2 regions of the Pseudoalteromonas sp. A3 genome follow, and region 2 is predicted to be linked to the other one. Evidence: predicted binding sites of a transcription regulator. Region 2 holds the regulator's gene; the other holds the start of a gene.
The links. The regulator FliA, encoded in region 2, starts transcription of late flagellar genes. The targets are predictions, from matches to a motif close to CTAAAGNTNNNNNNNNNNNNGCCGATA.

Region 1: OIZ54_RS19805 (DUF5610 domain-containing protein) is a predicted target of FliA. The motif match lies at 2,534-2,560, and genes of this name have one in related genera.

Annotation. Positions count from the first base shown of each region.
Region 1 is NZ_JAPCKL010000019.1:16,644-26,325, reverse strand. Features, by position in the region: gene OIZ54_RS19815 (RNA recognition motif domain-containing protein) at 60-539, shown strand; gene murI (glutamate racemase) at 502-1,299, opposite strand; gene OIZ54_RS19805 (DUF5610 domain-containing protein) at 1,365-2,504, opposite strand; gene trmA (tRNA (uridine(54)-C5)-methyltransferase TrmA) at 2,670-3,767, shown strand; gene OIZ54_RS19795 (DUF523 domain-containing protein) at 3,778-4,230, opposite strand; gene OIZ54_RS19790 (thiol:disulfide interchange protein DsbA/DsbL) at 4,289-4,927, opposite strand; gene OIZ54_RS19785 (thiol:disulfide interchange protein DsbA/DsbL) at 4,946-5,569, opposite strand; gene OIZ54_RS19780 (serine/threonine protein kinase) at 5,600-6,574, opposite strand; gene ccoG (cytochrome c oxidase accessory protein CcoG) at 6,622-8,052, opposite strand; gene OIZ54_RS19770 (hypothetical protein) at 8,341-8,700, shown strand; gene OIZ54_RS19765 (hypothetical protein) at 8,700-8,906, shown strand; gene OIZ54_RS19760 (UPF0149 family protein) at 8,939-9,526, opposite strand; gene OIZ54_RS19755 (type II secretion system protein N) at 9,545-9,682, opposite strand, start outside.
Region 2 is NZ_JAPCKL010000004.1:287,882-297,563, reverse strand. Features, by position in the region: gene flhA (flagellar biosynthesis protein FlhA) at 1-611, shown strand, start outside; gene flhF (flagellar biosynthesis protein FlhF) at 634-2,109, shown strand; gene OIZ54_RS10180 (MinD/ParA family protein) at 2,102-2,962, shown strand; gene OIZ54_RS10175 (RNA polymerase sigma factor FliA) at 2,989-3,699, shown strand; gene cheY (chemotaxis response regulator CheY) at 3,741-4,124, shown strand; gene OIZ54_RS10165 (protein phosphatase CheZ) at 4,140-4,907, shown strand; gene OIZ54_RS10160 (chemotaxis protein CheA) at 4,923-7,151, shown strand; gene OIZ54_RS10155 (protein-glutamate methylesterase/protein-glutamine glutaminase) at 7,203-8,348, shown strand; gene OIZ54_RS10150 (flagellar motor protein) at 8,341-9,105, shown strand; gene OIZ54_RS10145 (flagellar motor protein MotB) at 9,111-9,682, shown strand, end outside.

The DNA of each region.
Region 1 (9,682 bases), on a different contig from region 2:
AGATAGCAAGTTCACAATGTTAAATTAATGTTTATTTCCTGTTTATTGGTAGATCTAAAATGAAATTACCCGATCAAAAATCTTTTATCTTCTCTGTTATTCTTGCTGTAGTTGGTTTTGTTATTGTTGAGTTTGCTTTAGGCAGCTTAGCTTTAAGCCCAGCATTGCTATTTGGTGCTGGTTTATTAATTGGTGGGATTGCTATTGCTGCAATGTCATCGGAAGGTGGTGAAGAAGCTGAAGTTAAAACAAAAACACTTTATGTTGGTAATCTTCCTTATCGTGCAAATGAAGGTGTTGTTCGCGCTTTGTTTGAAGAACAAGGTAAAGTTTTCAACGTGCGCCTATTAAAGGATAAAAATACTGGCAAACGTCGTGGCTTTGGTTTTGTTGAAATGGCACAGGCAGATGCAGACAATGCAATTGCTAAGTTAAACGATAGTGAGTTCCAACAGCGTACTTTAAAAGTACGTGAGGCAAAACAAAAACAAGAAGATGATTCTAGCTCTTTACGTACTGAGACGGATCAATCAGTGTAACGTGCTTTATAGCTAGCTTATTACTCAAAACATCAGCCGTTGCATAATATTGCAGCGGCTTTTTTTTGTCTGTAAATTTATTTCCAAAGTTATGCTGCTCTAGTAGGTAGTTTACTCTGCTAGCAATGGCCGCGCCTGAATCGAGTAATTGCACTGCGTTATTAAAGTACGCTTGTATGGCATCGCTAAGAATTGGAAAATGTGTGCAACCTAGTACAAGTACATCTATATCTGAGTTAATGCGCAAACGCGTAAGCTCTTTATGCAGTTTGAGTGTATCTAGCTGCTGAGTGAAAAATAACTGCTCTGCCAATGCCACCAGCTCAACACTGCTATATAAACTCACTGTTACGTTGCTGGCATGCTCTTTTATTAATGTATGAGTATAGGGACTTGCAACTGTGGCGGGGGTTGCCAATAAGCCGATGTGCTTTGTGCGAGTTACTTCAGCAGCAGGCTTTATTGCTGGCACTACACCGACAATAGGTATTGATGTAATTTTGCGTACTTCACTTAAGGCTGATGTAGAGGCTGTATTGCAGGCTATAACAATAAGGTCGACATTAAGCGCGTTGTGCTCAATAAAATAAATGAGTGAGCATAAACGCCCTATAATAGTTTGCTGGGTTTGCGCGCCATAAGGGAGTAACGCATTATCCATAAAGTAGCTGTACTGTGCATCTGGAATACGCTTTTGAATATGCTCAAGCACGGTGGTGCCACCTATACCTGAATCAAATACCATTATGTGGGCTGACAAACTTTGGTTCCTACTGTTTATTGAGAACGGCAGTTTGCCATGAGGTACTTATAAAAGAAAGCAGTTTAACTTTGCTCAGACTTTAGCGCGTCGAGTGCATCGCCCGCTGAATTTAATTGGTTTAAGTTTTCAAACATTGCCTGTGTGTAATCAACTAGCTGATCGACCGCTGCTTGATCTTGGTTTAGCCACTCTATAATACCGGCAAGCTGATCTTGTAGGCCTAGTTGCGATGCTTTATCAAATGCATTTTTTAGATCGTCATTAAAAGGCGCGATCGCATCGGCTACCTCTTTTGATGGGTTTGGCTGATATTGCTCATAACTTTTAACGGTAGCGACTGTTTTCGTTTGGCGAAGATCCATTGAAAATGCAACAAGTTGCTCACTGCCTAAGCTCAGCTCTTGTGCTTTTTCAAATGCTTCATCCAAATCACCGCTAAAGAATGTTTTACTTACACCTTGTAGCTCTTCCATCATGGCATTAATGGCATCTTGCTCTTGTTCGTTTAAATCACCATTAACTGACATTGAAAAAGACAGCTCTCGAGATTGCGACGACGAGCTGGCAAACGATTCGCTGTTATTGCTTTGTTGATACCCGCTCGCTGTTTGAGACTCATATGCATCAGCAAAGCTAATACTGACCTCATCACCTTCGGCTGTTGTAAACTTATACTCGGCATTGCTGCTCATGCTTACATATTGTGCTTGGCTTACGCTAACACTGGCCGCTTGTGGGTTAAATAGGGTTTGCTCAAACTCATCAAGCCCCTCAAAAATGCCTTCTTTTGACTTGTCGATGCCCTCTTGCATTTCTTCGTTAAATACACCGGTGCCTTTTAGTTCATCAACCGCTTCGTCTATACCGGTTTGAACACCTGAGCGCGCATCATCTAACATATTTTTTAATTTATCGTCATCGGCACCATTGGCTTTGGCTTTATTAACTGCGCCAGATACAAAGTCGAGTACATTTTTTACTATTTCATCAAAATCGAATAAAGGTTTATCGGCTTGTTTTTGCTCAACAGGTAAACCTAGCTGCTCTGCCATTTTGTCGCCAAGCACTTTTGCAGCAAGTTCTCTGCCTCGCTGTAATGAACTTTCTTGCGGAGATTGGATTGTTGGCTGCTGTAGCGCCTCTTTATTATTGAATTTGTTTACGTTGTTGTTTGGCGTATAGCCATAATTACCGATTTTCATGATCCACCTCCGTTACGTACTTAGCTTATTATCGGCTAATAGTGACAAAACTAAAGTGCATGTTTAAAAAAACAGCAACTTTATTATCAGCAAAACTAGACAAATACTGCTCGCTCCCTACAATAGCGCCGATAAATAGATCTCATAGATAAGGTAGTAGCATTAATGGCAGTGATTAAAATAGATACCACACAGTACGATACGCAGCTAAATGAAAAAGAGCAGCGTATTACGTCGCAATTTAAGCGATTTGGTGTGCAAGCGTTAGAGGTGTTTAGCTCAGAGCCAATTAACTACCGCCAACGTGCTGAATTTAGAGTATGGCACGATGGGGATGATCTATTTCATATTATGTTTGATCAGGCCACGAAAGAAAAAATTCGCGTCGACACCTTTGACCCTGCCGCGCCATTAGTTGGTGAAGTTATGCAGGTGATGATTGATAATTTAAAGTCGTGTGAAGTATTACGTCGTAAGCTGTTTCAAATCGATTATTTATCGTCATTAAGTGGCGAGATTTTAGTAAGCTTGCTTTATCACAAACCACTCGATGAGCAGTGGCTAACTGAAATAAAAGCCCTGAAAGAAAAACTGAGCAGCAAATACAATATTGACTTTATTGGTCGTGCGCGCAAACAAAAAGAAGTACTAGGCAATGATTTTGTTACTGAGCGTTTAACCGTAAACGGCCAGGAGCTTATTTATCAACAAGTAGAAAATAGCTTTACGCAGCCTAATGCTAAAGTGAATATAAAAATGCTGGAGTGGGCACAAGACTTATGTAAACCACTGAGTAATGACCTGCTGGAACTTTACTGTGGTAATGGTAATTTCTCTATTGCATTGGCGGGTTCGTTTAATCGCGTATTGGCTACTGAAATATCTAAGTCTTCTGTGCATTCAGCGCAATACAACATTGCTAAAAATAAGGTAGATAACTTAGATATAATTCGTATGTCGAGTGAAGAGTTTACCCAGGCAATGAATGGCGAACGTACCTTTTCGCGTTTAGAGGGGATAGATTTAAAAAGTTACGATTGCCAAACTATTTTAGTCGACCCTCCACGCGCAGGTATGGATACCCTTACCTGTGACTTAGTAGCCAACTACGAGAACATTATTTATATATCGTGCAACCCAGAAACGCTTGAGCGCGATTTAGATCACTTAACCCGTACTCATAATGTTAAGCGCTTTGCGATATTTGATCAGTTCCCTTATACGCATCACATAGAATCGGGTGTTTTCTTACAAAGAAAATAGTGAGTTAATATTATAATGCCAGCACCTTTATAAGTGCTGGTATTTGATTTTCACTAAACACTTCAATTTGATGCTCCATCAGCAACTTAGCAGTCATGCCCATGCCCTGTACTTTTACCCCACTATGGCTACCATCGTAAATTGTATTTCTACCACACGAAGGGCTCGACTCTTTAAGTAAAGCAAAACGAATTGCATGCTCATTACATAAGTCTAGGGCTTTAGCTGCACCTGATTTAAATTCTTTAGTTACATCCTCATAAGTGCTCGTTACGACTCTCCCTTGTTTTATCTCTGCTGATGCTCTAGGTGTTGGCAATCCACCAGCCACCTCAGGACAAAACATAACTAACCTATTTTCTTTACGCCATACATTAATTTGCGGGTGCGATAATGCTTGGCTTTTACCATCGTATCGAACAGGTAAGCCAAATAAACAACTCGATATTAATATTTTTTCCATTGCTATATCCCTATAAACAAAAAAAGCTCCTTACGGAGCTTTTTTGTTTTAGCAAACCTTACTTGTTCGCTAAATAGTTAATTAATTTACTAATATCTTCTGGCGCGGTAATACCAGACTCACGGCCTAGATTTAATTTGTATTTACCATTTACGATAAAGGTTGGTACGCCACGTAGCGCGCCTTTTTCTTTAAAGTAATTTTGGTCACGCTTCATTTTAGAGCTTAATGTACGTACCGAGAAGCTTTTGTATAGTTTATCAAACTTATCGCCATCAACACCCTGCGCTACAAACACATCTTTTACATCTGCAAGCTCGTTAAATTTAGCGCGCTTAGTGTGAATGTGATTAAAAATAGCCGCAACAATTTTATCTTTTTGTGGAAGTACTTCCGCAGTGGCCAGCGCTTGGCTCATCATTTTTTGGTTTTCTGGATCGCGAACACCGACAAAATCAACATGGCTCTTTTTAAATTTAACGTCTTTGTCTAGCTTTGGCTTAAACTCACCAATTAACGCTTCCATGTTATTACAAGCAGGGCAATAAAATGAGAAAAACTCTTTTACTTCTGGCTTTTTAGTCGCACGCTCTGCCACTACATCGTAATGCACGCCCTCTTCATAAGTGGCGGCTACACTGCTCGCAGCCATAGGTAGTAGTAATGCAAGTAGACCTGCTTTAACTAATTTGATCATTGTTATTGTTCTCCGAGATTAAAGTGTTAGTAAAAAAGCAACTAACTCATTCAGTTCTTGCTGGTTATTAATGGTGTTAATGTTTATTTTATATTTATCGTTTACGATAAAGGTAGGCACACCGGTTAGCGCACCTAGTTTTGAATATTTGTTTTGTTTATCTTGCATTGCACGCTCAGCTGAAATAATTGGCATGCTGGCAATGTCTTTATCAAACGTTGCACTATCGATACCATTAACTTCAAGCAACTTTTTAACGTCTTTCATTTGCGTTAAAGGTGCGCGCTGTACATGAATACTTTTAAAAATTTGGTCGCTGATACTTTGTGCTTGACCGTGCTTTTTACCGATTAAGTAGGCGTAGCTTAAGTTACTTTGCGCCTGTGGTGATACACCGCCTAAAAAGTTAACGTGATTTTTTATAAATTCAGTGCCCTCAGGTAGGCTTTTTTCAATTGCCTGTGCAACAGGCTCAAATTTAAAACAATGCGGACAGTAAAACGAGAAAAATTCGGTTACTTGCGGCTCTGCGCTTTTTTCTACATCAATAACAGTATACTGGTCATCGGCTTCAAACTGTGCAGCAAGGGCTGCAAATGGTAAACATAAAAGTAGTAGGCTCAGTTTCAATTTTTTAAGCATTGGTATCTCGTGTATTTTTTAAATAAAATTTTATGGCAATAACTTCAGCGGAGCTTCTTGCAGTGCTGCAAGCTGCTCTTTAAGCGCTAGAATTTGTTGCTCCCAGTATTTGTCTTCAGCAAACCATGAAAAGTTCCGTACGAACGCAGGATCACTCCATCGTTTAGCTACCCAACCCATATAGTGAATAATACGCATTGCACGAAGCGGTTCAATTAATTTGAGTTGAGTGTGGTCAAAATCACAAAACTCTTCATACGCATTTACAAGGGTGTCTAACTGTAACAGCTGTGTTTGACGATCGCCACTGAGCATCATCCATAAATCTTGAATGGCCGGCCCCTGACGAGCGTCATCTAAATCAACAAACATAAGTGCTTCGCCTGCCCACAAAATGTTACCTGCGTGGCAATCACCATGTAAGCGGATCTCTTGCACATTTTTATACTGTGCTTGCGCTTGTTCAATAACCAAGTCCAATATGGTGTAAAAAGCCGTGCTGATCCCCATAGGTACCAAATTACTTTTTTGCAGATGAACTTTAGCTGTATGCAAATATTCTTCGCAGCTAAAGGTGGGTCTGTGCTCAAAGGCTTTACTTTTAGCCACCTGATGCATACGGCCAATTAAACGACCCATTACATCAAGCTGATCCAGGTTATCAACTTCAAATTGTCGCCCGCCTACACTTAGAAATAACACAAATACATAACCTTGGTGCTCAAATAAGCTTTCTCCGTTGTGCTTAATGGGTGCAACAACGGGTACTTCGGCCTCAGCTAATTCAAATGCAAAGTCGTGCTCTTCTTGTATTTGCGCTTTGCTCCAGCGCTCTGGTCGGTAAAACTTAACAACGTAGCGCAGGCCATCTTCCGCCTTAAATTGGTAGACTCTGTTTTCGTAGCTATTAAGTGCTAATAAACCTGACTCTGCATATATACCAACGCTTTCTATCGCATCGAGAATTAAGTCGGGCGTTAAATCTTCAAAACTAAATTTACTCATGGGCTTCTTAATGTAAAAAGCGGGTTACCCCGCTTTTGTTAGTGTGTTTATCGCGCTTTAAAAAAGTTACTCGGTTGCGATATGCTTTCATCGGGGTCATTAACCGGTGAAAGTACAAAGTTAAACTCCGTCATTGGCGCTTTTAAATCATACGGGTCCATTACAAGTGACAATGGCACATTATGCGATTGCCCTGCTTGCACTGTAAATGTTTGCTTGCCAATGTACTTAAAGTTTTCAAGGCCTTGAACATCAATATTAAAGGTTTGCTCGTACTGCGCCTTGTTGATTACTTTTAATGTATAGGTGTTTTCTACCAAGCCATTAAAGTCAACACGATACAGTTGGTTACGGTCTCGTATTATGTCAAAGTCCATAGGCTTTCTAAATGCAATGTTAGCCACCAGCGCACTGGTAAGCACCACCAGTATGACCGTGTAACCTATGATTTTAGCTCGCAGTGGGTTGGTTTTATTTTCAGGTGTTTCGAGATTACGCTCTGTAGTATAAGAAATAAGACCCCGCGGGTAATCCATTTTATCCATTACACCATCGCAGGCATCAATACATGCGCCACAGTTTATACACTCGGCTTGCAAACCATTACGAATATCTATCCCTGTAGGGCACACCTGTACACACAAGTTACAGTCTATGCAATCGCCCATATCTAAATCTTCGTGGGCAATTTTACGCGAACGTGGGCCCCGGCTTTCGCCGCGTTTTTCATCGTACGTTACGGTGTAAGTGTCTTTATCAAACATAGCTGATTGAAAACGTGAATAGGGGCAAATGTGTAAACACATAATTTCACGCATCCACCCTGCATTAGCGTAAGTACACGCAGCAAAGAAAATAATACTTACCAGCGCGTAACCACCTACATTAAAGGTAACAAAGTCAGGGAGTAATTCACGGATAGGCGTAAAGTATCCGACAAACGAAATCGCCGTATATAAGGCAAATAAAACCCAACTGGTGTGCTTTGCTGTTTTTCGCCAAAACTTATCAAAGTCCATCGGGCGTTGATCTAGCTTTTTACGCTGATTAGCTGTGCCTTCAAACTTTTCTTCAAACCAAATAAATATAAAGGTCCATACAGTTTGCGGGCAGGTATAGCCACACCATACTCGGCCATAAAAGGTAGTAACCAAAAAGAGTGCAAACGCGGCCAACATAAATATAAAGGCTAATATAGTGAAATCTTGCGGCCACAGCGTTAGCCCAAAAATATTGTACTTTTGGCCAACTAAATCAAATAACACAGCTTGCTGGCCATTAAAATTTATCCAAGGCAAAAGCATAAAGGCAAGCATGCCTAAAAAGCCTATACGCTGTCTAAGTAACTGATGAAGCCCTTTTACTGCGCGAACATAAATTCGGTTACGTGGGTTAAACCTGTCGTCTTGACGGCTTAAATCCGGTTGTTGGATTTTAACCTCTGCAGGTATATTCTTTACTTTAATTTGCTTGTCCATCGAAGTTCCTCAACGCCGCTTGGAAATAAAAACGTAGCAATGTGTGCGTATTCTATACTGTAACTGTAGTTCGTTAATGGTAAGTGTGATTAGTTTAAATAATCAGCTGTTTGAATACTTTCAGATATTTCAGAAATATCTAACTGCTGTTGGCTATTATAACAATACTGGCTAAAATTACAGGTATAGATTGCTAATAATTTATTCATCTCAGTTACTTGCTTTTAAAATGCAGTTTATTACACTGCTTGCTAAATTTACCCCATTAAGATCAAGGTTTACGCATTCATGAAAAAGTTTATTATATTGGTCATTCTGATCCTTGCGTTTTTTACTATTGATCACCCATTAGTTAAAGAGCCCCGCGAAAAGCTATTAGGTGAAGGTGTGGGTTTTTTAAGTGATGCGAGCAAAATAAACCGTAGCCCAGCAGCCAATATGGCTAAAAACCGTATTAGCAGTGCGTTAAAGCTCTCTGAATCTGAGCACGAATATATTGAAAAAACCTTTACCACTGATGATTCAGTGCAGTTATTTCATTTACGTTATTGCCGCGAGCGCGACTTAAATTTATATTTTTACGAAGAGCGTTTAAATACAGTGTGTAAAATTGTATCGGATGCATTAGAACAAAAGAGAGCTAAGTAGTGGATTTTTCGCAGTTAAACAAAAAAGCGAGTGACTCTTTTCATAAACAGCGCACAATACTTAAAAAGCTATCGCAAGGAAAAACCTTGCATTGTGAGCAGTGCGGCGAGGTGTTAACACTCGATTTAGCCACCAGCGAGCCGGGTAAAGGCGTTGTTAAGTGTAAAAAAGGCTGCACTGATATTATTTTAGAACTTGGCGCTTAATTATCCTAAGCGCCTTTTAATCCACCTAAAGGCTACTCTTCCCACCCTTCATCTGTAATCAGCCCACTGTTTATGGCTACCACCTCAATAAGCTCGGCAAAGCCTAATGCAAAGTCGCCCATTGATTCGTACTGATACTGATATAAAGCTTCGAGTGTCATACTATTTTGCTGCGCAATTTGCACTCTTGTTTGCTCATCAACAGCAAAAAAGCTAAGCGTACTTAGTGCACTCTCTAGTGCTTCTTTGTACTGAGGCTCTAAAGCGGGAGCTGTTAATAGAGGTTGTGCGTATTCTTGAGTAGCACGTAAAAAACCTTCACTCCACGCTTGGGTATAGTCTAGGTCAAAATTGGCGGGTAACTTGTAACCGGTTTCAAATACTTGCTCACTAATTTGATGGTACAACGCCATAAATAAAAACAGTATTTCTTCGTCTAAATCGTTAGCCGTATTAGGCACTATATGCGCTAACCACTGGTGAACTTCTAATGGGCTTGGCGAACAAATAACCCCAAATAGATAGCCTTGGCTTTGTGTTAATGACATAGCCTGAGGTTGAGTACTTAAAAATGCACTTAATTGCTGTGCGTGTTGCTCGTTAAACTGTGGTAATTGCATTAAATCTCTTTTATTACATTAAAAATTTAGTGGGTAGCGGCCCTGTTCATCGGGGCGGCCTAAAAACTTAACCGCGTCGTGTACATCTTTTGGTAAGCTGGCATCAGGTTTAACATAGCCTGCTACTTTAAAGTCAAAGTTAGCTTTAAGTGTTGC
Region 2 (9,682 bases):
AGTTATTAACTAACAGTGCCGCATTATTGCTTGGGCATGAGGAGGTTCAAAACCTGCTTGATATGTTAGCTAAAAGCCATCCGCGTTTAGTAGAAGGGTTAGTGCCAGAAGTACTACCACTGACAACCGTTGTAAAAGTACTGCAAAATTTATTAAACGAAGGTGTGGCTATTCGTGATATGCGCTCTATTGTTCAAACCCTTGTAGAGTACGGCCCACGTAGCCAAGATGCCGATGTTTTAACAGCTGCAGTGCGTATTTCGCTGCGCCGTTTAATAGTTCAAGACGCTGTGGGAATGTCATCAGAAATCCCTGTCATAACCTTGGCGCCTGAGTTGGAACAGATGTTGCATCAGTCATTACAAAATGCAGGCGACGAAGGTGCCGGAATAGAACCAAGCCTTGCTGAGCGGCTTCAAACATCATTAAACGAAGCGCATCAGAATCAAGAAATGGCCGGAGAACCTTCAATATTGCTAACGTCAGGAATGTTACGCACTGTGTTATCTCGTTTTGTTAAGTACACCATACCGGGTTTAAGGGTGATGTCTTATCAAGAGGTACCAGATGAAAGACAGATCAAGATTGTCAGCTCAGTAGGCCAACAATAAAGATTTTAACAGGGGTTGAACCATGAAGATTAAACGTTTTTTTGCCAAAGATATGCGCACCGCACTGAAAGAAGTTAAAGATGAGCTAGGTGTTGATGCCGTTATTATGTCGAACAAAAAACTCGCTAATGGTGTAGAAATTGTTGCCGCAGTAGATTACGACAAAGCAGCCCCTAAAGCCGCAGCACAACCACAGGCAGCGCCTGCTCCGCAAAGAGCCGTGCAACAGCCTACTCATAACTTTGTAAAGCCAGAGCCTAAGCGTGCGCAACCTGAGCCACAAGCAAAAGTAGCAGATAGCTTACAAGCTTTATTAGAGCGCCAGTCGCCACGCCCTCGCTCTCCTGAGCTAGCCTCTATGTTTTCGCAATCAGGTATTGATACGTCTGAGCATTACCAAGAGCCAGCACAGCCACGTACGACAAATATGTTTGCACGCGAAAATGAAGCGCCAAAACGCATGCAAACCCAAGCAGACAGCCTAGGCTTTGATGACTTAGATCAAGACTTTGACGAGTTAGATGCGCCGGTTGCACCGCGTAGTCAAGCTAATAACAACGAAAGCGCCCAAATGAGCGCGATGCGTGATGAAATGAACGCAATTCGCCAGTTATTAGAACACCAAGTATCGGGTTTAATGCAGCAAGATATGGCACGTCGCGACCCTACACGTGCATGCATGATTGACCGTTTAGTTGGCATGGGAATAGATAAAGACGTTGCAGAGCAAATGGCGTGTTTTATTCCAGATGACGTATCGCGTCAGCAAGGTTGGAAAGCATTATTGCAAATGGTTGAAGATCAAATGCAAACCACCAATAACGAAATTCTTCGCCAAGGAGGTGTGTACGCCCTTGTTGGGCCTACTGGTGTAGGTAAAACAACCACAGTAGCTAAACTTGCCGCATTAGGCGCACAAAAGTATGGCGCCGACAAAGTTGCCCTAATCACCACTGATACATACAGAATTGGTGCGTATGAGCAGCTTGCAACGTATGGTCGTATTATTGGTTGTGGTGTTAAACAAGTAAAAGATGCTAATGAATTAGCTGAAGTTTTATATCATTTACGCAATAAGCGTCTAGTATTAATTGATACAGCGGGTATGAGCCAACGTGATTTACGCCTTACAGAGCAATTAAATACGTTAATGCGCAACCAGCGAGTAGATATACGTAGTTATTTAGTATTAAGTGCCACAGCACAAATAAATGTACTGCAAGAAACCGTAAGACATTTTAAAAAGGTTCAGCTAAGCGGTTGTATTTTCACTAAGTTAGATGAATCATTAAGTTTAGGTGAGATTATTAGTATAGCGATTCAAAATCGTCTTCCAATAGGGTATCTTACTAATGGTCAGCGTGTACCAGAAGATATTCGCGTTGCAAATGCTGAAAAACTAGTAAAAAAAGCTGAGCAATTGTATTTAAAAAGAGCAAAAGCACAACATTCAAGGCACCAAGCAGTGGCGCCAAGCACAGTAGGGATGTATGATTAACACAGTATTAGATCAAGCAAGCGGCCTGCGCAAAATGAGTCAAAACAACAACAACGGCGTAAAAGTTATCGCTGTCACCGGCGGTAAAGGAGGAGTGGGTAAAACCAACGTCTCTTTAAATACTGCTATTGCTTTAGGGCAGCAGGGTAATCGTGTATTAGTATTAGATGCCGATTTAGGCCTAGCTAATTGTGATGTAATGCTAGGACTACGTGTTGAAAAAAACTTATCTCATGTCCTTTCTGGCGAGTGCGAACTTGACGAGATTTTAGTTGAAGGCCCAGGCGGTATTAAAATCGTGCCTGCTACATCAGGCTCGCAAAGTATGGTGGAGCTAACCCCATCTGAGCATGCTGGGCTAATTCGTGCCTTTAGTGAGCTTAATACCGAATTTGATATTTTAATTGTAGATACCGCCGCTGGTATTTCTGACATGGTACTGAGTTTTTCTCGTGCAGCGCAAGATGTCATGGTGGTGGTGTGCGACGAGCCGACCTCTATTACTGATGCCTACGCGCTTATTAAAGTACTTAGCCGCGAGCATGGCGTTTATAAATTTAAAATTGTTGCAAACATGGTGCGCAGTATGCGCGAGGGCCAAGAGCTTTTTGCAAAGCTCTCTAAAGTAACAGACCGCTTTTTAGATGTGTCTATGGAGCTTGTTGCGACTATTCCATATGATGAAAATATGCGTAAATCTACGCGTAAACAAAAAGTAATTGTCGATCTTTTCCCTAATTCACCAGCAGCAGTCGCGTTTAAAACATTAGCGACAAAAGCAGTAAAATGGCCTATACCTAATCAACCTTCAGGACATTTAGAGTTTTTCATTGAGAAGCTAGTAAACGGCTGATTATGACAACATCGGTGAAAAGAGCTATGGGATATCAATCAACACAAAATTTAAATGTGATTGTTGAAAAACACGCGTCGCTTGTCAAAAAAGTGGCGTGCCATTTAATAGCTCGTCTTCCTCCTAGCGTTCAGCTTGATGACTTAATCCAATCGGGAATGATTGGCCTTATCGAGGCCTCAAAAAACTTTGACGCCAGTAAAGGGGCAAGCTTTGAAACGTTTGCTGGTATTCGTATCCGCGGCGCTATGCTTGATGAAATGCGCAGAGGGGATTGGGCACCACGTTCGGTGCACCGCAAAAGCCGATTAGTAGCCGAAACCATCACAGAATTAGAAAATAGCTTAAATAGAGAACCAAAAGATACTGAAGTAGCTGAAAAACTTGATATTTCGCTAGAAGAATACCATCATATTTTAAATGATGTTAATTCCAGTAAAGTGCTTGGTATAGAAGACCTAGGGGTAGATGAAGATGTTATTAGCCCTGCAGGTCAAGATTTAGCGCTAGACAAACCATTTAATAATGTTAAAAATGAACGGTTTAATAATTCATTGTTAGAGGCAATAAAGTCTTTACCAGAGCGAGATGCAATGGTGCTTTCTTTGTATTACAACGATGAAATGAATTTAAAAGAAATTGGGCATATACTCGATGTAAGTGAATCGCGTGTAAGTCAGATACATGGTCAGGCGATGATTAAGCTCAAAGCAAAAATCAATGACTGGATAAACTAGTAGTAAGTAAATTATAGGTTAAGACCTCACCGGAGGATGTTTTGGATAAAAACATGAAAATTCTTGTTGTTGATGATTTCTCTACAATGAGACGTATTATAAAAAATCTGTTGCGTGACCTAGGGTTCACGAATGTTCAAGAAGCTGACGATGGTTCTACAGCATTACCTATGTTGCAAAATCAGGTTTTTGACTTTGTTGTAACCGATTGGAACATGCCAGGCATGCAGGGTATTGACTTGCTAAGAGCCATTAGAGCTGATGAAAAATTAAAACATATTCCGGTTTTAATGGTGACGGCAGAAGCTAAAAAAGAACAAATAATAGCGGCAGCGCAAGCAGGTGTTAATGGCTACATTGTTAAGCCATTTACTGCTGGTACTTTGAAAACTAAATTAGAAAAAGTGTTTGAACGCTTAGGTTAATGAGAGGAGAGGCTTATGTCAGCACCAGCTGCGCCTCAAATTACTTTAGAACAAGCTCGTCAGCTCGTCGTTTTTTTAGAAAACGGTGAGCAAGATAAAGCAGATCAATTAATTTTAGATACTGCCTCTCAAGAACAATCGCAGCTTTTTGCTGAAGTAGGTAAGTTAACACGCCAATTACACGAAGCCCTTAAAAGCTTTGAACTTGATACGCGTTTAACCGATTTAACCACTGATGCAATACCGGATGCGAAAAAGCGCTTAAACTATGTCATGGAAATGACAGAAAATGCAGCTAATAAGACAATGGATGCGGTCGAAGCAAGCCTCCCTATTGCGCAGCAGCTAGCAGATGAAATTGCACATATTAAGCCTACTTGGGATAGGCTTATGAACCGCGAAATAGAGCTGGGCGAGTTTAAAACCTTATGCCACAGCATCGACAAGTTTATGAACAGCTCTCATCATAAAACCGATGAGTTGCAAACTTTAATGACTAATGTACTAATGGCGCAGGATTTTCAAGATTTAACCGGCCAGGTTATCCGCCGTGTAATTGAATTAGTCAGAGAAGTAGAAGAAAGTTTAATCCACCTTTTAACAGCATTTGCTGCACAAGATGACAGCATTGCTGAAAGTAAAGAACAACAAGAAACAGAAGAACTGGTTGCCGCACAAACATTAGCAGGTCCTGAAGGCCCTATTATTGATAAAGAGTCGCGAAATGATGTTGTATCTGACCAAGACGAGGTCGATGACCTATTATCAAGTTTGGGCTTCTAAGAGGAGAGTAACTGCATGAGCTTTGAAGTCGATGAAGATATTTTACAAGACTTTCTTGTAGAGGCTGGAGAAATCCTAGAGCTTTTATCTGAACAGTTAGTTGAGCTAGAAAATAACCCAGAAGATACTGAGTTACTAAATGCTATTTTTAGGGGCTTTCATACCGTAAAAGGGGGAGCAGGCTTTTTAGCTATGACTGAGCTTGTTGATGCCTGTCATGGTGCTGAAAACGTATTTGATCTCTTACGCCAAGGGGTTAGAACTGTTAATTCAGAATTAATGGATGTGATTTTACAAGCACTAGATACCATTAATGAAATGTTTGCCACTATTCAAAACCGCGAACAGCCAGACCCAGCAGACCCTCAATTATTAGAAACCCTTCATAAACTTGGCCAACCGCCTACGGATGATGAGCTTACTGAAACAGCCCCCGACGTTGTTGAACAAGAACCCGCAGCTCCCGTTAGCGCAACAGATGATGAAGACCCATTTGCATTTGATGAACTATTTGATGTGGCAGGTTCAAGCCCTTCAGCAGATAGCACGCAAATTGACGAAATTACAGAAGATGAATTTGAAAGCTTACTCGATGAGCTACACGGCAAAGGCCAAAGCCCGGTGTCGCAACCAAGTGCAAGTGCAGAGCCAGATTCAAGTTCAGATATTACCGATGATGAATTTGACAGTTTATTAGATGAATTACACGGTGTAGGTAGTTTTGGTCCTGTTGCAGGAGATACTTCAAGCAGTGAGCCAGAAGTAAAACACACAGCACCACCAGCGGCTGTTGCAAATGATAGCGGTGATGATGAAATCAGCGATGATGAATTTGAAGCACTGCTTGATGAACTGCATGGTAAAGGCGCCGCACCAGAATCAAAAGAAGCTGACACACCTGCACCGCAGCCACCTAAGGCTGCACCTGTAGCACAAACGCCAGCAAAACCTACGCCAGAAAAGCCTACGCCAGCACCTGCAGCAAAACAAGCTCCGGCGGCTAAAGCCGCTGCGCCTACACCTAAAGTGGCTGAAAAACCAGCGAGTAGCGCTGCACCTAAAAAAGCTACGCCTCCACCTGCTGAAACCACAGTACGTGTTGATACAAAGCGTTTAGACCAAATAATGAATATGGTTGGCGAGTTGGTATTAGTACGAAATAGGTTGGTTAGTTTAGCGACCAATACAGACAGTGAAGCGATGGGTAAGGCGATATCAAATCTTGATGTGGTCACTGCTGATATTCAAGGTGCAGTAATGCAAACGCGAATGCAGCCTATCAAAAAAGTGTTTGGCCGATTCCCTCGCGTAGTACGTGACTTAGCCCGTAGCTTAAATAAAGAAATTGATTTACAGCTTGTAGGTGAAGAAACCGATTTAGATAAAAACTTAGTTGAGGCACTGGCCGATCCGTTGGTGCATTTAGTACGAAACTCAGTTGACCACGGAATTGAAATGCCAGCAGCGCGTGAAGCTGCGGGTAAGCCTAGAACCGGTAACGTTACATTATCGGCTTCGCAAGAAGGCGACCATATTTTGTTAACCATTAAAGATGATGGTGCAGGTATGGATGCGGAAAAACTGAAAAAAATAGCGATCAGTAAAGGCGTTATTGACCATGATCAGGCAAGTCGCTTATCAGATACAGAAGCGTATAACTTAATATTTGCACCAGGCTTTTCGACCAAAGAAGAGATATCTGATATTTCTGGCCGTGGCGTAGGCATGGATGTAGTAAAAACTAAAATTACGCAGCTTAATGGCTCTGTGAGTATACAGTCAGAGTTGGGCGTAGGGACTATTTTAGAAATAAAAGTACCATTAACACTGGCTATTTTACCTACGCTGATGGTCATTGTTGGTGAGCAAACGTTTGCGTTACCACTTGCTGGTGTGAGTGAAATATTCCACTTAGATTTAACCAAAACCAATGTTGTAGATGGTCAGCTTACAATTATTGTTCGTAAAAAAGCGATACCGCTATTTTACTTAGAGCATTGGCTAGTTAAAGGTGCTGATTGTTCTCAGCGAAAAGCGCAAGGTCATGTGGTAATTGTACAAATAGGTACTCAGCAAGTTGGCTTTGTGGTTGATTCATTAATTGGCCAAGAAGAAGTTGTTATTAAGCCTCTTGATGCGTTATTACAAGGTACGCCAGGAATGGCTGGTGCAACAATTACATCTGACGGTGGTATTGCGCTGATTCTGGATGTACCTAATATGCTTAAGCATTACGCAGGATAAAATGTAGGCATACCTGTGTATGCCTACACATAAATTTAATAAGAGAGCGCAATGGCCGTAAAAGTTTTAGTTGTTGACGATTCCAGTTTTTTTCGCCGTCGAGTAAGCGAAATCCTTGAACAAGACAGCGGTATCGAAGTAATAGGTTTTGCTGTTAACGGTAGAGAAGCCGTAGAAAAAACAGCGCAGTTACGTCCAGATATGATCACCATGGATGTAGAAATGCCTGTGCTTGATGGTATTAGCGCAGTAAAAGAAATTATGGCGAGTAACCCAACGCCAATACTTATGTTTTCTTCATTAACCCGCGACGGTGCAACCGCAACTTTAGATGCACTTGATGCCGGAGCTATGGACTTTTTACCGAAAAAGTTTGAAGACATTGCACGAAATAACGAAGATGCAATCAAGTTATTGCAAGCCAAAGTGAAGGAAATTGGTCGCAGGCGTGCTCCACGCCCTGTTAGGCCATTAACATCAAGTAAGACTACTGCTCCATCTGCAAGCAAACTTGCCACAACAAGCTCTTCGCTTAAACAACCTGATAGAAGCTTTCACCGTGCTGCCCCAGTGCAGACAACAACTACACCCAGTATGCCCACGCGTGCCAGCGGTAAACACTATCAAATAGTGGCTATTGGCACTTCAACTGGCGGGCCAGTTGCTTTACAAACTATATTAACCCAATTACCTGCTAACTTTGCACACCCTATTTTGTTAATTCAGCACATGCCGGCGGCATTTACGCCTGCGTTTGCGGCACGTTTGAATAGCCTTTGCAAAATACGCGTTAAAGAAGCGCAACAAGGTGACAGGCTAGAAGCCGGCACAGCCTACTTAGCACCTGGTGGACAGCAAATGATGGTGGAGGGGCGAAGTGGTAACAAAACGTTGCGTGTATTTGAAGATAATAGTGAACGAATAAGCTACAAACCAAGCGTTGATGTTACTTTTGCAAGTGTTGCTAAAAGCTACCAAGGAGACGTACTTGCTATTGTTTTAACCGGCATGGGCGCTGATGGACGTGATGGCGCGCGAATGCTTAAGCAATCTGGCGCAACAATTTGGGCGCAAGATGAAAAAAGCTGTGTGGTATACGGTATGCCTCAAGCTATTGCTAACGCTGGGCTTGCCTCTGAGCATTTAGCGTTAAACGACGTAGCAGCAAGAATAAAAAGAGAGACTGGTTGTGGATAAGCTCTCTGTTTTAGGGTTAATCATTGCGCTGGGCGCTATAGCGATTGGTTACTCTTTAGAGGGTGGCGTTGTCACGGCGTTATTTAATGGCCCTGCACTTATTATTGTACTTGGCGGCACCTTAGGGGCTGTTATGTTGCAAACGGCGACAAGCACCTTTAAAAAAACGCTAAGCATGAGCCATTGGGTGTTTTTTTCACCCCAGTACAATATTGAGCAAGCCATAGAGCAAATTAAAACGTGGTCGCATAAAGCTCGCCAGGAAGGGTACTTAGCGCTTGAAAAAGAGGCACTTAGTCACCCAGATCCTTATGCAGCAAAAGGGCTTAGCTTACTAGTAGATGGGTGTTCGGAGCAAAAGCTACGCGACACCTTAGAAATAGATTTAATGCTTGAACGAGACCGCTTACTTGAAGCAAGTAGAGTGTACGAAGCCATGGGCGGATATAGCCCAACTATAGGTATTTTAGGGGCTGTACTTGGTCTTATTCAAGCAATGTCATTTATTACCGACCCTCAAAAGCTAGGTGCAGGGGTCGCCACCGCATTTATTGCAACAATATATGGGGTGGGTTTAGCTAACTTATTATTTTTACCTATGGCCAATAAGCTTAAGCAGCGAGTGGAGCAAAAAATGCTTTACCATGAAATGATGGCCGAAGGGGTGATTGCTATAAGCCTTGGCGAAAGTCCTATTAACATAGAATTAAAGCTTGAAGCTTATCGCACAGAGCGCCCTAATGTCGTGGTAGAGTAACTTTTATGTTACGCCGGCGCTTACGTCAATCAGCTGAAAAAAATCAACATACAGAACGTTGGTTAGTCTCTTATGCTGATTATATGACCATTATGTTTGCCTTTTTTGTGGTTATGTATGCCATTGCCATAAATAAAGAAGAAAGTTTTCAAATCCTCTCAGACTCCCTAGAACAGGTTTTTGACAAATCAGCAAGGCAGCAATCGCAACAAGGTGAGGGCGTTACTGGCGAAGGGCTACTTACTGACCGTGTTACCCCAGAGCAAGAGTTATTGTACGGTGAGAGCATTCAAAAACAGGAGTCTGGCCCAGAGCTGCTAGATGGACATAGTGATACCAGCAATATAAAACAAAAGCATTTAGGTAAACCACTCGATAGTTTGTTAACTAAATTACATTCAGCACTTATTGATGAAATTCGTGATGGAGAAGCCAGTTTAGAGCTCAACCAAGATTGGCTTATTATTGAGCTAAGTTCAGGAATGCTGTTCTCAAGTGGTAGCTCTGTGGCCCATGCGCGAGCTAAGCAAGTCGTAAAAATTGTAAAAGATATTATTGCCCCAGTAGATAACTACAT